4 regions of the Arthrobacter sp. NPDC055138 genome follow, and region 2 is predicted to be linked to each of the others. Evidence: predicted binding sites of a transcription regulator. Region 2 holds the regulator's gene; each other region holds the start of a gene.
The links. Region 2 encodes LexA, which represses DNA repair genes until DNA is damaged. Its sites were predicted from a motif close to TCGAACANNTGTTCGA; they were not measured.
Positions count from the first base shown of each region.

Region 1: ACWF5H_RS06005 (DUF222 domain-containing protein) is a predicted target of LexA. The motif match lies at 2,832-2,847, and genes of this name have one in related genera.
Region 3: ruvA (Holliday junction branch migration protein RuvA) is a predicted target of LexA. The motif match lies at 1,660-1,675, and genes of this name have one in related genera.
Region 4: ACWF5H_RS04375 (DUF222 domain-containing protein) is a predicted target of LexA. The motif match lies at 1,849-1,864, and genes of this name have one in related genera.

Region 1 is NZ_JBSGTH010000002.1:179,327-184,171, reverse strand. It holds gene ACWF5H_RS06010 (glycosyltransferase family 4 protein) at 1-674, shown strand, start outside; gene ACWF5H_RS06005 (DUF222 domain-containing protein) at 833-2,596, opposite strand; gene ACWF5H_RS06000 (primosomal protein N') at 2,920-4,845, opposite strand, start outside.
Region 2 is NZ_JBSGTH010000006.1:32,091-36,935, forward strand. It holds gene hisB (imidazoleglycerol-phosphate dehydratase HisB) at 1-596, opposite strand, end outside; gene ACWF5H_RS15090 (histidinol-phosphate transaminase) at 653-1,762, opposite strand; gene ACWF5H_RS15095 (LysM peptidoglycan-binding domain-containing protein) at 1,835-2,188, opposite strand; gene lexA (transcriptional repressor LexA) at 2,489-3,238, shown strand; gene ACWF5H_RS15105 (ATP-dependent DNA helicase) at 3,317-4,845, opposite strand, start outside.
Region 3 is NZ_JBSGTH010000002.1:132,877-137,721, forward strand. It holds gene pdxT (pyridoxal 5'-phosphate synthase glutaminase subunit PdxT) at 1-234, shown strand, start outside; gene ACWF5H_RS05795 (YebC/PmpR family DNA-binding transcriptional regulator) at 237-992, shown strand; gene ruvC (crossover junction endodeoxyribonuclease RuvC) at 1,019-1,579, shown strand; gene ruvA (Holliday junction branch migration protein RuvA) at 1,749-2,384, shown strand; gene ruvB (Holliday junction branch migration DNA helicase RuvB) at 2,386-3,471, shown strand; gene yajC (preprotein translocase subunit YajC) at 3,612-4,058, shown strand; gene secD (protein translocase subunit SecD) at 4,171-4,845, shown strand, end outside.
Region 4 is NZ_JBSGTH010000001.1:905,464-910,308, forward strand. It holds gene ACWF5H_RS04365 (ABC transporter ATP-binding protein) at 1-120, opposite strand, end outside; gene ACWF5H_RS04370 (hypothetical protein) at 633-1,691, shown strand; gene ACWF5H_RS04375 (DUF222 domain-containing protein) at 1,878-3,758, shown strand; gene ACWF5H_RS04380 (metallophosphoesterase) at 3,861-4,845, opposite strand, start outside.

The sequences.
Region 1 (4,845 bases), on a different contig from region 2:
ACCGTGCCGACACCGTGGCTACGATCAGCCACACGACTCAGTCGCTGATGGAGCGGCACCGGCTCACCCGCAAACCCATCCGGATTGTCTCCAACGCCGCGCAGCCGCACGGCGCGCCGCGGGATCCCGCCGGCGGCCGCGACAAGACCCTGCTCTACATGGGCTCGTTCATGCCATACAAGAACGTGGAAACCATCATCGACGGCATGGCTTTGCTGCCGGACTATCAGCTCCACCTGCTCAGCCCTATCCGCCCGGAGCGGCAGGCTGAACTGGAGTCCCGTGCAGTGGATTCGCGCCGGTTGGTCTTCCACAACGGAATTTCCGACGCCGGCTATCAGCAACTGCTACAGCGCACCACCGCGTTGGTCACCCTCTCCCGCGACGAAGGCTTCGGCCTGCCGCTGATCGAGGCCATGGCTGCCGGCACCCCGGTGATCGCCAGTGACATCCCCATCTTCCGCGAGGTAGGCGGCGGCGCGGTCACGCTGGTCGATCCGGACCAAGCGGCCGACTTCGCCCATGCCGTGGCAGCATTGGACCAACCCGGCGCATTCCGCGCCGCCTCCGAAGCCAGCATCTCGCGAGCCGCCGCCTACGACTGGGACGAATCGGCCAAGCAACTGGTGGCTGCCGCCGAGGAAGTCATGGAGCGCCGCCGCCGGGAGCGGTAGAGCCATTGGCCCGGTCTTCTGATCCGCAGTTTGGCCCGGCCGGACCTGTGACTCAGCTTGCGGTATCAGGCTACGGGTGGCCCGCCAGGCGGCATATCCGTCCACTACCGGTTTTTCGCCGTCGCGAGCCCAACGTTCGCACGCTCAGATTTGGACGCTCAGAACGGTGGCGGTGTGAGGTCCGTGGCGATTCCGTTGTGGGTGACATGCGGTGTGGGCGGGTGCGCGGCTTGGTGCTTGCCCCACGCAACCTTGAGCTTGGTGTTGAGCTCGCTGATTTCACGGCGTTCGAGGATATCGGCGAGCTCCCCCGGCGGTGTGACCGCCAACGGTTCAGCCGTGGTGGAGTACGTTATCCCCGCCGCGGTGGTCCAGTCGATGGTGCCCGGGACCGGCTGGCCCACCTTCGCGTAGCCAGCTGTCTTCAGCGCATGGTGAACCTTGCAGAAGCAACACATGCAGTCGACATCAGTCTTCCCGCCCTTTGAGTAGGCGTGGACATGATCGATTTCGCAGTGTTCGGCGGCCCGGTTGCAGCCAGGGGCCCGGCAGGTCCGATCCCGAGTGCGCAGGAAACGGCGCTGTGCCTTCGTGGGCCGGTACTGTTTGCGGTCGAGTGCGAGGACCGCACCCTTGATCGGATCGGTCAGGATCCGAGTGAAGGACGTTGCGTCGCCTACCAACCGGCGGGCCACCTCTGGTGCGATGGGACCATGCCCCTCAAGCTCGGCTGGCTCCTCACCAAGCCCTAGCAGCGTCAGCACCGGTACGGTGATGCCGGCATGCGAGGCGATCCTCGGTTCCGGCCTGCCCATCCGCGGTCCCGGTGACATGCCGGTCAGCAGCAGGTCGGCGAGAACATCCGCCCGCAACTGGGTGAGCGTGCGTGACTCCTCAGCGCCCTGCAACGCAACGGCTGTGGACTGGATCCGATTGAACGCCGCGACCGCTTCCTCAGCCGGCAAGTACGCGTTCAGCCAGGCCATGCCGTCCTCGTCCGGGTGCAGTTCGATCCGCCGGTTTCGGCGTGCGTTGGCGTGGCGGACGGAGATCGTTTCCCGGTGTTCCCTTTCGCGCCGGGTCCTGGCGCGCGCGGCGAACTTGCACCGTGTCATCGCGTCTTCGGTCGCGGCCGGCAGCATCACGGCTTCGAACCCGGCGCGGGCGTCTTCGGGCAGCGAACCGGCCTGGTCGACCAAAGCTTCGGCGATCCCGGCGCTGGTGTCACCGGCAGACAGCGCGGCCAGCGTGTTCCGGAAGGTGCCGTGCAGCTTGAGGGCCAGCGCGAGCTTCTCTTGGGCCGTCCTCCGCGCCAGCCGCAGCGCGCAGGCGGCTTCGTCCACCACCGAGGACTCGGCGTCGTGGCCGTTCGGACGGCGCCCTTCCGGTTCGTACGGGGTGGCCCAGGCATCTTCCTGCCCGTCCAGCGCCTGCTGGTAGAGGGTGTTGAGCAGGCTGAACTTGTGCGCTTCCAGCCACGCCAGCACCCGCCCGGTCTGGACCAGCGCGCACGCGGCTTCCTCGTAAACCATGAGGGCAGGCTCCTGCCGGGCCACTTCGTCCAGCAACTCCCGGCCGGACAACCGCAACCCGGCACCCGTTCCGCCCGTGCCGGCGTCGGCCGCCGCCCCGGAGGGAAGACCGGCACCGCCAGCCGAAACAGGCGAACCAGCCGAATCGCTGAAGCCGGTCTGTTCAGGCAGATCCGCGCCAGCGGGCCGGACACAGGATTCGTCGTCGAAGAACTCCCTCGGCAGCAACCCGTTCAGCGGGTCCACGCACCGGTCGGCCAGCGAGACGTCTAAGGACGCCTCCAGTTCCGCCCAGTAGGCCTCCGCTTCGGGAGAATCATCCCACCGACCCGACACCCAGCCCGGATCCGGATCAACCGGTATCCCGTCGCCATCAAATTCCTGAACCACACCAAAACGGCGCCCCTGCCCCACCATTGGCGCACGGCATACAGCGCCGCTGCCAGGTTCAGTCTGCGACAGATCAGCTAGCGACCGCTTGAAGGCGTCTGCCATCTGAGGCTCTAACGGCGCCTTCCCCTGGCCGGAGATGTCCGGCACCTGTGGCTCGAATGGCATACCGGCTCGGCCGGAGGTGTCCGGTTCATCGGGTTCGAGTGGTGCAGATGCCATTCTGTTATTTTACTGGAATGTGAGTTCGAGCACAATGGGTTTAAAATAGTTCGTAGTTTCGAGAGGAGGGTCGTCGGAATCCGGAACAACGCTCTGCATCCTCAGAGCAAGTCGACACCGTCGCAGCGCACCTGCACCGGATCGGGTACCCGTTTGGCGGCCAGTGCCGCCTTGCGGTGGCGCAGCGCCGCAGTCACTGCCGGCCCGTCCTGGTAGCTGAAGAACAGCAGCAGGCGGTGCTCGCTGGTCTCCCCCGGCCGCAGCTGGGAACCATGCGCCTGGGGACCACGTGCTTGAGGCTCACGCGCCTGACTCTCACGCGACGGCAGCTCAACCGGGCCGACGCTGCGCAGGCTGCCGCCGAGTTCAAAGTCGGCCATGAAGGCTTCAATCCCGGACGCCTTTCCAGTCAGAGCGGCAATCCGAACCGCCGGTGGCAACTGGAGCTCGCGCCGCAGCTGCATTTCCCTGGCCGCCGCGCCCGCGGGGTCCCAGCGGACCAACGGGGCCACCACAGTCTCCAGGTCGGCGGTGACCACCACCAGCCCACCCTCGGAAGAAGGTTTCACCAAGGAGGCAGCACGAAACCATCGGCGCAGCACGTCTTCCGGCGTCCGCAATGACTCTCTGCTGAGCATGGCGTTGCCGTCCAGCAGGAGGGCCGCAGCGTAGCCTTCGGGCGCCACCGGCTCGGCCCCCGGGGTGGCAACCACCAGAGCCTTCTTCGACTCCACCACGGACTTGATGTGGTCCCCCGACGAGGACACCACTGTGGCGCCGGGGAAGGCGCGCCCGAGTTCCTCGGCTGTCCGCAGTGCACCCGCCACCGAGGCGCGGAGCCGGTGCGACCCGCATTCGGGGCAGGTGTAATTGGTGGCGAGCCGACCACACCAACGGCAGGCAGGAGTGGCGGTGCGGCCCGATTGCGCCAATGGACCATTACAGTCGGTGCATCTGGCCGGCGTCCGGCAGTCTTGGCAGGACAGCGCCGGCGAGAAACCGGTCCGCGCCACCTGCACCAGCACGGGGCCGCGTTCCAGCCCCTCCTGGGCCGCCCGCCACGCGGCGTGCGGCAACCGCGCGTGCCGCAGCATCGGGTCGCGTTCCTGTTGGAACGAGTCCGCGGTGTTGAGGATGCGTGGCGTCGCCTGCCGCAGGAAGGGCCGCGAGGGCGTGAGCGCCGCCGCCCAGCCACTCTCGACCAGCCTCTCAGCCTCGCCGCTCCGCGACACACCGGCGAACAGCGCCGCGCAGCCGCTCTGCGCCGTCCGCAGCAGCAGCACTTCGCGGGCGTGCTGATAAGGCGACCTCTGCTCGAGGAGGAGGTCATCGCCGTCGTCCCATAGGGCAACCAGACCAAGATCCCGCACCGGCGCATAGGCCGCCGATCGCGTGCCGACCGCCACGGAAACCTCGCCGTGCAGCAGCCGCAGGTAGTTCCGGTAGCGCGGTGTGGGACCGTCCTCGGCGGTCAGCCGGACGTACTTGTCCGCGCCCAGCACCTGCTGCAGCTCTGCTTCCAGACTGGCCAGGTCCTTCGCGTCGGGAACCACGACGACGGCGCCGCGCCCGCTCTGCCGGACGCTGGCGACGGCGTGGGCTACTTGGGCGGCCCAGGAAGCCGGGCCGAAGGACTTGTGGCTGGCCAAGACCGCCCGCGGCGCGGCACCCGCGGCCAACTGGGCCAGGAAATCCCCGGCGCCTTCGTAACCGGCATAGGCCTCGGCGGCGCCCGGTGACGGCTCGGTCAGCCGCGTGTCTTCGACAGGCTGCGGTTGGGGTCCGGCGCCGTCGGCAGGCTGCGGCTGGGCGGCATGAAGGGTGGAGGCGTCCGGATCCGAATTCGCTGAGGCTGTTGCACCGTCAGCTGGCGGCGCATCTTCAGCCGCGGACTCCGCTTCCCGGACGGCGAACTCCTTGTCCACTTTCGCGACGCGGGCCGGGATGGCGGCGCGCAGCACGTCGCTGACGTTTCCGGCGTAGCGCTCCGCCACGGCGGTCGCCAACTGGAGCAGCTCGTCGGTCAG
Region 2 (4,845 bases):
GGGATGCCCTCGACCCGGGGATCGGACTCGACCGCGGCGCGCAGCGCCCGGGCGAACGCCTTGAACTGGGCCTCGACGATGTGGTGCGGGTCGCGGCCGCCCAGTACGCGCATGTGCAGGCAGATCTGGGCGTGCAGCGTGATGGCTTCGAAAACGTGGCGCGTCAGCGACCCGGTGAAGTGCCCGCCGATCAGGTGGTATTCCTGGCCGGCCGGTTCTCCTGAGTGCACCAGATAGGGACGGCCGGAGACGTCGACGACGGCGTGGGCCAGCGCCTCATCCAGCGGCACCGTTGCCTCGCCGAACCTGCGGATCCCGGCCTTGTTACCCAGGGCCTGCTTCAAGCACTCGCCGATCGTGATGGCGACATCTTCCACCGTGTGGTGGGCGTCAATATGTGTGTCGCCGGTGGCCTTCACGGTCAGATCGACCAGCGAGTGCTTCGACAGTGCGGTGAGCATGTGGTCGTAGAACGGCACGGTGGTGCTGATCTCGGATCGGCCGGTGCCGTCGAGATCCAGTTCAACCAGCACGGACGACTCGCTGGTGATGCGTTCGAGGCGTGCGGTACGTCCGGTGGTGGTATCCACGGTCATGGGGGTCCTTTGACGAAAATGGTTGACCGGCCAGGCCGGTGCGCTCTTACTACAGTTTAGGAGACTCGGCTCGACATCAGGGCCTTGATGCCTTCGAGGAAGGCTGTGGTCTCGGCCTCAGTGCCCGCCGTCACCCGCAGGTGTCCGGGAATCCCGACGTCGCGGATCAGCACGCCGGCTTCCAGAAGCCCCTGCCACACCGCGTGCGGGTCGTCCAGGCCGCCGAAGAACACGAAGTTGGAGTCCGACGGTGCCGGCTTCAAACCGAGTTCGGTCAGTCCGTCGACAATGCGGTCCCGTTGGGTCTTGATGTCCTCAACATTGGCGAGCAGCGCGTCCGCATTTTCCAGTGCGGCCAGCGCCGTCGCCTGGGTGATCGCGGACAGGTGGTAGGGCAGGCGGACCAAGCGCAGGGCGTCGGCAACCTGCGGCGCGGCGGCAAGGTACCCCACTCGGGCACCGGCAAGGGCGAAAGCCTTGCTCATGGTGCGGGAGACGATCAACCGCTCCCGGCCGGGCAGCAGCGTCAGCGCGCTCGGCGTGCCGGCGTGGGCGAATTCGGCGTAGGCCTCATCCACGATCACTATGGCGTTGGATGCCTCTCCCGCTTCGTAGGCGGCCTCGACGACGTCAAGGCCCAGCGCGGTGCCCGTCGGGTTGTTCGGGGAACACAGGACGACGACGTTGGCTGCGGATTCTGCGACGGCAGCGGCAACCGCTTCCGCGGAGATCGCAAAGTCCGCTCCGCGCGGCACCGCAACATACTCGGTGTCCGTCCCGCTGGCCAGCAGCGGGTACATGGAATACGTGGGCGGGAAGCTCAACAAGGTCCGGCCCGGCCCGCCGAAGGCCTGAAGGATTTGCTGCAGCACTTCATTCGAACCGTTGGCCGCCCAGATGTTCTCTGCCGTGAGGCCGTGTCCCAGATAGAGGGACAGCGCCGTCCGAAGCTCGGTAAACTCGCGGTCCGGATACCTGTTCAAACCGGCCGCTGCGGCGCTGACGGCCGAGACGATGGCTTGATGCACCGTCTCCGGCAAGCCGTGGGTGTTTTCGTTGACATTCAGCAGGATGGGCACGTCCAATTGGGGGGCACCATATGGCTCCAGGCCCCGGAGATTACCCCGCAACGGCAGACGGTTCAGGCGTTCTAACTGCTCACTCACCGATCCAGCTTAAGCTTCGGCCCGCCCGGGGCAGGAATCGGGCGGGCCGAAGCGGCTCATATTACGGTTGCCTCAATGCGCTGACGGCACCAGCAACTGCTGGCCGGAATGGACGATGTCCCCGTCCAGGCCGTTCAATTGCGCGATCTCGAAGATGACATCATGCGGGTTGCGGTCGGGGGCGGACAGCACCGCCACATCCCAGAGCGTCTGGCCGCTGCCGACAGTGACGGTAACGGCCGGCCCCGGCCCCAACCCTCCGGCAGCGGCCATTGCCGGTGCGGTGAAGAAGCCGACCAGGGTGAGCGCGACGGCCGCGGCAAGCATGAGCGGCAGGCCAATCAGCAGCAAACGGCCCCGGCGGGTAAGCCGGAGGGGGGCGTTGGCGCGGAAGTCTGCGGACTGCGGTGCGAGCTGGGCGGACATGGTGCCACCTTTCCGATTTCGATCTATTTCGACTGGTTTCGATCATCGAACCACCGCATTCGAACGCATCTTCGAATGCGTCTTCTACAGTTTTAGCACTGGTGATCGACTATTGTCGAGACTCAGTCGAACAAATGTTTGAAATTCCTCACCGCCTCGCCTAGCGTTGATGGCATGAGCGGCTGTGAATTGCAGTGCATCAGCCGCCACTGACAAAACAGTCGAGACAGCAATCCGAGTGCCGGTTCCGCATCAGCCAGACCCGGCACCTGGACCATCATGGGAAGACCGGGGCCGGATATGTCCGAAGAGACCACCACCACTGCCGGAGCGCGGCGACGAGGCCGCCCTGTCAAGGTCGGACGCAGCCTGACGCCGCGGCAAAAGAAGATCCTGGAAACCATCCAGCGCTCCGTTATTGCCCACGGGTACCCGCCGTCGATGCGCGAGATCGGCGACCTCGTCGGCTTGGCAAGCCTGTCCAGCGTCACCCATCAACTGGCCCAACTGGAGAAGATGGGCTACATCCGGCGGGACCCGAAGCGTCCCCGGGCCATGGAGATCCTCACTCCGCTGACGCTTGAACAGGGCGGCGTGGAAATCGTGGGCGTGGACGAGCCGCAGCAGCTGCGCAGCTCCAGTGGCGTCGCGGTGGCCGAACTCACCACGTCATCCGATACGGCCATGGTGCCGCTGGTGGGACGGATCGCCGCCGGCGGACCGATCCTGGCAGACCAGGCGGTCGAGGACGTCATGCCGCTGCCCCGGCAGCTGGTGGGGCACGGCGAGTTGTTCATGCTGAAGGTTTCCGGCGATTCGATGATCGATGCTGCCATTTGCGATGGCGACTGGGTGGTGGTTCGGCAGCAGCACACCGCAGAGAACGGCGACATTGTTGCGGCGCTGCTCGACGAAGAGGCAACGGTAAAAACCTTCCGGCAGCGAGACGGGCACACCTGGTTGCTGCCGCAGAACACGCGCTATGAACCGATTCTGGGCGACCACGCAACCATCATGGGCAAGGTTGTCTCCGTGATGCGGGCGCTCTGACTGCTCCGCCACCGCTCCTTCAGCCGATGCAGCCTGCCCATTCGGCGGCGGACCCGGATGGTTCTGGCGGCCGCCGGTTCAGGCGGCGGCGGCCGCCAGCCGCTCCAGGACCTGGCGGGCGATGGCGCCATCCTTCGTGCTCCAAAACGGCGGCAGGGCACTGCGGAGGAAATTTCCGTAGCGGGCGGTGGCCAGACGGGAATCCAACACGGCCACAACCCCCTTGTCATTGGATGCGCGAATCAAGCGGCCAGCGCCCTGGGCCAGCCGCACTGCTGCGTGGGTGGCCGAGACCGTCATGAAACCATTGCCGCCGGCCTGAGCTACCGACCGGGTCCGGGCAGTGGTCAGCGGGTCGTCCGGCCGCGGGAACGGAATTCGGTCGATGACCACCAACCGGCATGCCTCGCCCGGAACATCGACTCCCTGCCACAGAGTCATCGTGCCGAACAGGCAGGTGTCCGGTTCATCGGCGAATTGGCGGACCAGCGCCCCCATTGATGATTCGCCCTGGCACAGGATGGTCAGTTCGGTGCGCTGACGCATTTCGGCGGCAGCTTCTTCTGCCGCGCGACGCGAGGAGAACAATCCGAGGGCCCCGCCGCGTGAGGCGCGCAGCAGCTCCTCGAGTTCGTCGAGCTGCTCGCTGCTGGTGCCACGGCCCGGCTTGGGCAGATGCGATGCCACATACAGCACACCCTGGCGGGGGTAATCGAAGGGACTGCCCACGTCGGCGCTTGAGTACGCTGGGGCACCGGCCCCCAACAATCCGAGCGAACCGGCAACGGCGTCGAAGGTGCCCCCCACCGACAGCGTGGCGGAGGTCAGCACCACCGTATGTTCGTCGAAGAGCCCTTCACGCAGCCTGGAGGCAACAGACAACGGGGCGACGTTGAGCGTAGCCGGCTGGTCGTCGTTGGCGATATAGTCGCCGGTCTCGCCGAAGGTGCTGGGACGGGTCGCCCAAATGACCTCGCGGGAATCTGCCGCCGAAAGCAGCCGTTCGGCCATCTCCAGCACCGAGGAAAGACGGGATCGGGCCATCTGCCTCCCGCCGTCTGCCGCCGCGGACCCCTCGGGCTTGGAATCGGATAGCGCTGCGCGGGCCGCCTCCCGCAGCTGCGCGAGGACCAACTCCTGCTCCTCGCGCAGGCCGGAGGCCAACAATCCGCTCGGCAACGGCTCCAGTACGTCCTCCAGGGCGCCGGCAGCCGAGTTCAGCGGCTCCACGCTGATCCCGGTGTGCTTGCGCGCGGTCGAAGCCGCAGTGCGGACCATGGCAGCCGACAGCTGCCCCGCCACGGCGCTGGTGACGCGGTCCTGCAATTCGTGGGCTTCGTCAATCACCACCACGTCGTAGTCCGGAAGCACGGCCACGCCCTCAAAGGCGTTGATGGCGAGCATGGCGTGGTTGGTGATCACGATGTCCGCCTCGGCAGCATGTCCGCGCGCCAGTTCGCTGAAGCACTCGGCGGCGAGGGGACATTTTTGCGCGCCGAGGCATTCCATCGATCCCACGGAGACCTGTCGCCACGCGCGATCGCTGACCCCGGGCACCAGTTCATCGCGATCGCCGGTCTCGGTCTCCTGCGCCCATTCGCGCAGCC
Region 3 (4,845 bases), on a different contig from region 2:
CCTGTGCACGCCGTTTTCATCCGTGCGCCCTGGGTGGAACGGGTGGGCGACGGTGTGGAGGTCCTGGCCACGGTGGAACCCTCGGAAGCGTCCCACACGGGAACTTTGCACGGGACAGCTAGAATTGTGGCAGTGCGTTCGCGGCATTTGCTGGCGACTTCTTTCCACCCGGAGGTGACGGGGGAGCGCCGCATCCACGAACTATTCATCCGCATCGTCAGAGGAGAGGCCTAAGCATGTCCGGACACTCTAAGTGGGCGACCACCAAGCACAAGAAGGCCGTGATCGACGCTCGGCGCGCCAAGTCGTTCGCGAAGCTGATCAAGAACATCGAGGTAGCGGCACGCGCCGGCGGCGCCGATATGTCCGGAAACCCCGGGCTGGAACTGGCCGTCCAGAAGGCCAAGAAGACTTCGGTGCCCAACGACAACATCGACCGCGCCATCAAGCGCGGCGCCGGCCTCACCGGCGAAACCATCGACTACACCGAAATCATCTACGAAGCCCGCGGACCGCAGGGCTCCGCCGTGCTGATCGAGTGCTTGACCGACAACAAGAACCGCGCCGCCTCCGAGGTGCGCCTGGCTATCACCCGTAACGGCGGCACCGTGGCCGACCCCGGATCGGTCTCCTACATGTTCGCCCGCAAGGGTGTGGTGTCCTTGCCCAAGAACGAGCTCACCGAGGACGACCTGCTGATGGCCGTGCTGGACGCCGGCGCCGAGGAAGTCAAGGAACAAGGCGAGAACTTCGAGGTCCACTCCGACCCGACTGACCTGCGCGCCGTGGTGGCAGGCCTGGAAGAAGCCGGCATCGAGTATGAAACGGATGAAATCGAGTTCGTCTCCTCAATGGCCGTGGAGCTCGACGCCGATGCTGCGCGGAAGTTCCTGAAGCTGGTCGACGCCCTGGAGGACCTCGACGACGTGCAGAACGTCTACTCCAACGCCGACATCAGCCAGGACGTTCTCGCCGAACTCGAGAACGACTGATCCCGGGCAGAGCGTCGGCGACCGCCTTGCGCGTACTGGGCGTGGACCCCGGCCTGACCCGGTGCGGCCTGGGCGTGGTCGACGTCGAGCCGAACCGCCGCTCCACCCTGGTGGAAGTAGGCGTCGTCGGGACCACTCCGGACATGCCGCTGGAACTGCGGCTGCTGAAGATTGCCGAGACCATCGACGAATGGCTTGATGCCCACGCCCCTGACGTGCTCGCCGTCGAACGCGTCTTCAGCCAGACCAATGTCAGCACGGTGATGGGTACGGCGCAGGCGTCCGGCGTGGTGATGACCGCAGCAGCGCGGCGGGGGATCGCCGTCGCGCTGCACACACCCACCGAGGTGAAGGCCGCGGTCACCGGCAACGGGCAAGCGGACAAGGCGGCCGTGACGAAAATGGTGACCCGGATCCTTCGGCTGGACACTCCGCCGCGTCCGGCCGATGCCGCCGATGCGCTGGCGTTGGCGATCACGCACGCGTGGCGCGGCGGCGCAGCGAAGCCGGCCGCGGGCGGCGGCATGACGGCTGCCCAGAGGCTCTGGGCGGAAGCCGAAGCAAAGGCCAAGCGCAACCGCCGCTGAGTCGACCGGTGCGGCCCGGCGCGAAGGCTGCCAAGGGGCGTGGCGGTTGCCGGTAATGTCGGCGCCGCCCCGTAAGCTATTCGTAAATATGTTCGGACAATCCCTCCCGTGCTCGGGTCCGGGAAGCGGGCTCCGGACAGCAGCCAGTGCCGGAAGTGGGAGTTGGATCATGATTAGCTCGTTGCGCGGCGTCGTCGCCCAGGTGGGGTTGAACTCGGCCGTGATCGACGTCAATGGATTCGGCATGCTCGTCCAGGCGACGCCGCAGACCCTTGGCACGCTGTTCGTCGGCCGGGAAGCCCAGTTGGCCACCACCATGATTGTGCGCGAAGACTCCATGACGCTGTACGGGTTCGAGGACGCCGCGCAGCGGGAAGTATTCGAGACCCTCATCTCGGTCAGCGGCGTTGGCCCGCGGCTGGGCCTGGCGGCGCTGTCGGTGCACTCGCCCGAAGCCCTGCGGATTGCCGCCGCGGACGGCGACAACAAGGCGTTCAGTAAGGTGCCCGGCATCGGGCCGAAGCTCGCCGGCAGGATCGTGCTGGAACTGGCCGGCAAGCTGGTGCCGACCGGCGAAGTGGCTCCGCAGCAGGCTGCCGGCTGGAAGGGCCAGGTGCAGCAGGCGCTCTCCGGCCTGGGCTGGTCGGACAAGGACGCCGCGGCCGCCGTGGACACCACCGCCGAGGAGAATCCGGAGGCAGCCGCCGCCGGCCAGGTGGGCGACCTGCTGCGGCTGACGCTGCGGCGGCTGGGCCAGGACGGTGCCCGGACCGGCTCGGCGCGGCGCCCTGCGGGAGTGAAGTAGCGTGCTCGAGGACACCGGGGAGAGCCGGTTGGTCTCCACCGCCTCGGAGGCCGAAGAGCGGGCCGTCGAATCAGCGCTGCGGCCCAAGAACCTGGATGATTTCGTGGGTCAGGCGAGAGTCCGGCAGCAGCTGTCGCTGGTGCTGGAAGCCTCCCGGATCCGCGAGCGGACGGCCGATCATGTCCTGCTGTCCGGTCCGCCCGGGCTGGGCAAGACCACGCTGGCGATGATCATCGCCGCGGAGATGAACGCGCCGCTCCGGATCAGCTCCGGTCCGGCGATCCAGCACGCCGGCGACCTGGCGGCGATCCTGTCCTCGTTGACCGAAGGGGAGATCCTCTTCCTCGACGAGATCCACCGGATGTCGCGTCCGGCGGAGGAAATGCTGTACATGGCCATGGAAGACTTCCGGGTGGACATCGTGGTGGGCAAGGGCGCCGGCGCCACAGCCATCCCGCTTGATCTGCCCCCGTTCACGCTGGTCGGTGCCACCACCCGGGCCGGGCTGCTCCCAGGTCCGCTGCGCGACCGGTTCGGGTTCACCGGGCACCTGGAGTTCTACGCGGTCGAAGAGCTGGAACTGGTGCTCCGCCGCTCGGCGATGCTGTTGGACCTGAAGGTGAGCTCAGCAGGGTTCTCGGAGATTGCCGGCCGCTCCCGCGGCACGCCCCGCATCGCCAACCGTCTGCTCCGCCGGGTCCGGGACTGGGCATTGGTTCACAAGATCGACGAAATCGATTCCCGGGCGGCAGCGGCTGCGCTGGACATGTACGAGGTCGACGAGCGCGGCCTGGACCGGCTGGACCGTTCGGTGCTGACCGCGCTGATCACCAAGTTCGGTGGCGGACCGGTCGGCCTGTCCACGCTGGCCATTGCTGTCGGTGAGGAGACCGAGACAGTAGAGACAGTGGCCGAACCGTACTTGGTCCGGGAAGGGTTGCTGGGCCGGACGCCGCGCGGGCGGATCGCCACTGCTGCCGCCTGGCGGCATCTGGGGCTGGCGGTGCCGGATCATCTGGCCGCGGGACAGACCGGGGACCTGCTCGCGGAACTGCTGGAACCGGACACGGATTTCGCCGATAACTGAAGTGGCCGTGTAAGCGCGGTCACCGCGTAGAATGGTAGGAACGTGCGGAGTGCGCCGTTCCGTGAGGAACACGGCAGGCTGCGTATACGGTCCGGAATCTCCTGCCGGTCCGCCCCAGACTTCTAGGACGGAAATTTCCTGTGTTCGTAAATCTCTTCGCTGCTACCAATACCCAGCAGCAGTCCGGCGGTGGCATCGATGTGATGACCATCGGCCTGTTCGCTGTTTTCGCGCTGCTGATCTTCTTCATGTTCCGCAAGCAGAAGAAGGTCCAGGCCCAGATGCGCGAAAAGACTGAGCGTCTCAAGGAACAGATGGTTCCCGGCACCGAGGTGATGACCCAGTTCGGTCTCTTCGGCACCGTCGTTTCCGTCGACGCCGACAACAACAAGGTGGTCCTCGAACTGTCTCCGGGCAACACCGCCACGGTGCACACGCAGGCAGTAAACGAAGTGGTGACGCCGGAGACCCCCGAGGTCCCGGACGATGCCTCTTCGCTGACCGCTGAGCAGGCCGACCGGCCGGAGGAAACCGCCGAGGAGACCCTGAAGCGCCTCAACGAAGAGCAGAACAAAGACACCAAGTAGGCCAGCGACGGCTTAGCCGCATAGGCGTGCAGTGGCGGGGCATGCCCCCGCCACTTCGCCGTGTACCGGCCGGTTTCGCCGGCCGCCTGAGTCGATGAGAGAAAGATCTTCCATGGCACGATCCGGTTCCACCAGCATTGCTCGGCGGACACTTATTTGGCTCGGTGTGCTGCTTGCCGCCGGTACCGTCATCCTCGGCAGCGGTGTCTTCACCAACCAAGCGAGCTGGGCGCCCAAGTTGGCGCTCGACCTTGAGGGCGGCACGCAGATGATCCTGGCCCCGAAGGTCCAGGGCGCCGGGGGCGAGATCACCGGCGAGCAACTGAACCAGGCCGTGGAGATCATCCGCCAGCGCGTTGACGGCTCCGGCGTGGCAGAAGCGGAAATCACCACGCAGTCCGGACGCAATGTGGTGGTCAGTCTGCCCGGTATTCCGGACCAGCGCACCCGTGAACTGATCCAGGCGTCAGCCGACATGGAGTTTCGGCCGGTCCTGACTTCTGCGTCGGGAGCGGCCGTTCCCGAAGCGGAGCGGACGCCGGTGAAGGATATTCCGAAGCCGACGGGCAAGCCGGAGGACTTCAGCGACCCGAATTGGATCACGCCCGAGCTCTATCAGGAATTCGAGGCGCTCGAGTGCCTCGACCCGGCCGCTGCGGCTGACGAAACCCAGCCTGCCGACCCGGCCAAGCCGATGGTGGCCTGTGAACCCGACACCGGGATGAAGTACATCCTCGGACCGGTGGAAGTGCCCGGCACCGATATCGCCGACTCCAGCTTCGGCCAG
Region 4 (4,845 bases), on a different contig from region 2:
GGCCAAGGCCACGAGGCTGGCACCGAGGGCGCTGAAGAATCCCATGATCAGCCTGGGCAGGATGGGCCGTACATAGTCCTTGAGCCTGGCAATGGTCCGCCAGAGGGAAAGCTCGGTCATTTCATCGATTCATCGCGTGGGTTCGTCACTGGTGCCTTGTGCACCGCAGCAACTATCCTAACGAGCCGAGTGAGGTGCCGGTCACCCTCGGGGCCCTGGGCTTCGCCTGCTGCCGTTGGCAGCGCTTGACCTCACGCCCATGGGTTGTCTCAGGCCCAGGACGAAGTAGCATCCTACGACCACCTACTCGAAGCGCTCGACCTGCTGCGGGACCCCCTGGGTTGCGCGAGGAAATAAGCGAAGCGCCGAGCGCAAGGCACCCGCTGCGCGGCCGTCCGCAGGACGGTTGAGCCGGGGAGCGGGCACTCATGATCCAACGGACAGCAGCAAAAAAAGCAAGAAATGCGTCCATTCAACACCCTGCAGGCAGCTAAGGGGAGAGGGATCTCGAGCCTGAGGGGAGGCGCGGGCACGGCTGTTTCATCCCTTCCGGGTGACGGCACCAGGCGGGGGGATAGTTCTAGCGTTGAAGGTACCCGGAAGGACCACGCCCAGGCGAAGCGAAGTGAGCGATGTCCGCCCTGAAAAAGCACGCTGCTGCCACGGCCGAGTCGCGAGCCCTCCTCGTCGGCAGCGCGGGATTCCTGATCCTCGGCGGGGTCGCAGTCCTGCTCATCGGCCGGGAACCCGTGCCCCTGTCAGGGCGGGGCTCCGTGGGCGACATCGCTGCGCTGGGGACAGCATTCCTCGGCTTTGCCGCTGTGGTGGCCGGTTCCCTGCAACGTCCGGAGCCTGACCTCCCGCCGGCTCCCGCGGAGGGACGGACGCGCAGGATCATTGACATCGCCGCGCTCGCGCTGGCCCATGCCAGCATCTTCCTGCTCAGCTGGCTGGCACTGTTCTCCCTTTTCCAGCGGGCGTTCGTGGGGGCCGTCCTGTACCCGCTGGCCGGTGCAATCATTGTCGGAACCACTGGAGCCATCAGTGTGTACATCGCCTACCTCTCGGCAATCACCATGAACGCATACCGGCTCGCCGGGCTCCTTGCCGTCTTCCTCGTCACCGGTGTACTCACGAGCATGCTCACCGCAGAAGACCCCCAGTGGTGGCAGGAACACCTCAGCGCCCTCGGCGCGAGCTCCGATGTCTCCGGGGCGGCGTTCAACGTCACGCTGATCGTCGCAGGCGTCGTGGTCACCACTCTCGCCGGATACGCGACGAAGACCCTCAAGACGACGGCGGACACCGCGCCCGCCCGCCGCCGGGTGCGCCTGCTGGAAGGAGGCATCGTCCTGATCGGCGTGCTCCTCGCCTGCGTGGGACTGCTGCCCGTCGATGAGCTCTTCGTCCTTCACACCATCGCCGCCTCGGGCATGATGGTCGTGTTTGGGACCCTCGTCGTCCGCATCCGGTCCCTCGTCCCCGCGATCCCAGCGGCTTTCACCTCGCTGGGATGGCTTTTCCTGGCGGTTATCGGCTTCGCCGTATTGATGTACTTCCCCTTTGCCTACTACAACCTCACCGCGGTGGAGCTTATTGCGTCCTCTCTGGTCTTCGCATGGCTGATCGTCCTGATCCGCAATCTGGCCGCCGTCGACGCAGACCAGTGGGGGGCGACATCCGGGTTCTGACGGTCGGCCACTCAAGAAAATAGCCGGCCGCCGCCCGACCCGCGGCCCCTCGTCAGCTTTCTGGAACTGCTTTGGTGAGCGGCCGGTGGCGCGCCTCTGCGCACGAGGGTAATGCCGGCGCCGACTACTCCTACACATTGCGGAGTATCGCTAGGGGTCGAAGACACGTGCGAATAAAATCGTGGTATGGCGCTTGCAGTGATGGACCCGACCGAGGAGACGGACACGTCTCTGGCCGAGGTGCGCGCCGTGCTGCAAGACATTGCTGACCGCTTTGTGGCGGAAGCGCCGATGCTGTCCAACCGGGATCTGGCCAACAGAGTAGCGGCGGTCGAGGACGTTTCGAAGACCTTGGAATACCTGCAGGCGGCGGGTGCGCATGCCGTGGAGTGCGCTGACCTCGCCGCCGACGGGGAATCCACCGCACACGCGGCAGCCTTCGCCGATGATTGCGCCCCGGGGAGCGCGGGGGAGTGGGCCAATCCGGCTGCAGCCATCACCGCGGGCGGAGGAGAGCCCTCCGGGAGCCCTGCTGGCGCCGGCGGCTCTGACGTCCCTGGGCCGGAGAAGCCGCAGCGTCGCCGCAAGACCGAATTCCGGAATAATGCCGAGTACCTGCGCTCGCGGCTGGGGATCGGCATCGTCGAAGCACGCCGGCGGCTGCGAGTAGGCAAGGCCGTGAGCGCCCGGGTCACGCTGGGCGGCGAGGCCGGTGCACCAGATCTGCCCGTACTGGCAGAAGCCATGGCCCGTGGGGACGTCAGCGGCCAAGCCGCGGCCGTCATTGCCGATTCCCTCGGCCGGGCCAGTCACGCCGCTGATCGCGGCACGTTGGAGGCAATGGAAGCCTCGCTGGTCACCCAGGCCATTGAAAGCGACGCTGACACGCTGGGGATGGTCGCCAAAACTTGGGAAACGGCCGTGGACCAGGACGGCGCCGAACCGTCCGAAGAGGAGCTGCGGGCACGGCAGGGCATGTTCTACCGCGGACGACGGCGGGGCTTGCACCAGTTCGTCATCAACACCACTGACGACCAGTACGAACTCCTGGCCACGGTGATGAACAGCGCCGCGAACCCCCGCATCCGCCCGGAAGCCATCGAAGCGGCAGCAATCAACCCGGGTCAGGCAGCTATCGATGAAACCGGCGCCACTAGAACAGACAACGGGGACGCAGGCTCAGCCGCACACACAGCCACAGAATGTGAAGAACCAGCTGCCGCCGCTGCACCAGAAGATGAGCTATCGGGCGCCTCCAAGGTTGAAGGCACTCGCGGTACCGCATCCGGAGGCGCCGGCACCCTCGCAGAAGGAGCCGGCGATGAGGGCCACGATTCCGAAGGCAGGGGGCCCGAGGGCGAGGTCCCAGAAGGCGCTGACTCCGAAGGGATGGCTCCCGAGGAGGCGGATCCCGTGGTCCTAACGGGTCTTGATCAGTTCACCCGGGCGCAGAAGCTTCTGGCCGGCCTGATCGGTGCCTGCCGTATTGCCCTGAACGTTGACAAGCTTCCCGACGCCGGCGGGCTGCGCACGCAGATGATCGTTACCAGCGGTTATGAACAACTCGCCGGGCTGGTCGCGGGCGGCGGCAGCGCCGTCTACAACGGGTCGCTCTCGGCTAAAACGGTGCGCCGGATGGCCTGTGACGCCGAAATCATTCCCGCGGTCCTCGGTTCCAAGGGTGAGGTTTTGGATCTGGGCAGAGCCCAACGCTTTTTCAGCCGGGCGATCCGCAAGGCGCTGATAGCGCGGGACAAAGGCTGTGCCTTCCCCGGCTGCAGCATGCCGGCTCTGTGGACCGAGGCACACCACATTGTGCCCTGGTGGGCCGGCGGCCGGACCGACGTCAACAACGGAGTCTGCCTCTGCGGCCTGCACCACGACCTGATCGAGCAAGGCAACTGGGTAATCAACGTCCTCGAAGGCATCCCCTGGTTCACTCCACCGAACTACATCGATCCGCGCCGCAAACCACTGCGAAACGCCTACTGGCAAACCCAGATTCCGGCCGCTCCGCCACGGGCCACGAACGGGACGGCCACGGGAGCAAGCCGCACGGTGAGGTGAATCCGGGCGGCGCCAATCTGAAAGGCTGTGCGTTCTTGTACCGGTCAGGCCGTGCATTCTCGAACCGGCAGCTATTGCTCTATTCTGCTGCAGGCTGCACCTTTAGCCGAGCCTGAGCCCTCCGGCGGGGGCTTCACTGGCGGTGGCGGATGGAGAAGGTGTCAGCGTCAGCAGCACTGCTTCCGGGCGGCATGCGAACCGGATCGGAGCCAGCCGGGACGTTCCCAAACCTGCGGAGACGTTCAACGGGACGCTGCGCCCTTGATGATCCCAGTAGGTCAGGCCGCGGGCGCGCCAGGTCGGCAGATCGCAGTTGCTGATCAAGGCCCCGTAACCGGGCAGGCAGACTTGGCCTCCGTGGGTATGTCCAGCCAAGATCAAATCGGCGTTCCCGGCGGTGAACTGGTCCAGCACACGCTGGTACGGTGCGTGGGTCACGGCGATGCGCAGATGGGCTGCACTGTCTGCGGAGCTGGACCCGTTGGGAAAGCCCACGTACCGGTCCCGCTGTAAGTGCGGATCGTCCACGCCGGTGAAGTCCAAGCGGACTCGGCCCACCACCAACGACTGGTTCCGGTTGGTCAAATCGATCCAACCGGCGGTGCCGAAAGCGGCGTGCATTTCGCGCCACGGCAGCTCCCGGGAACCGTAGTCCTCGGGCTGTTTCGACGGCCCGGTGAGGTAGGAGAGCGGGTTTTTCATCACCGGGGCGTAGTAGTCGTTGGAACCGGGAACGAATACCCCCGGCACGTCCATCAGCGGAGCCAACGAGTCCAGCAGGGGCTTCACGGCTTGGCGGTGGCTGAGGTTGTCGCCGGTGTTGACCACCAGGTCAGGTTCCAGGGCAACCAGTCGCCGCAGCCACTTCTGTTTGAGCGACTGCCCGGGAGACATATGGATGTCAGCCAGGTGCAGGATCTTCAACGGCCGCTGCCCGGCCGGCAGGATGGGCAGGGTTTCTTCACGGAGCCCGAAGAGGTTGCGCTCAATGACTGAGCCGTAAACGAGCGCGGCCCCGCCCGCGGCAGCAGCCCCAAGGGCCAGCTTGCCTGCGGTGCGGAGCCGTGCTCGCAGCGCGTTAGCGTCC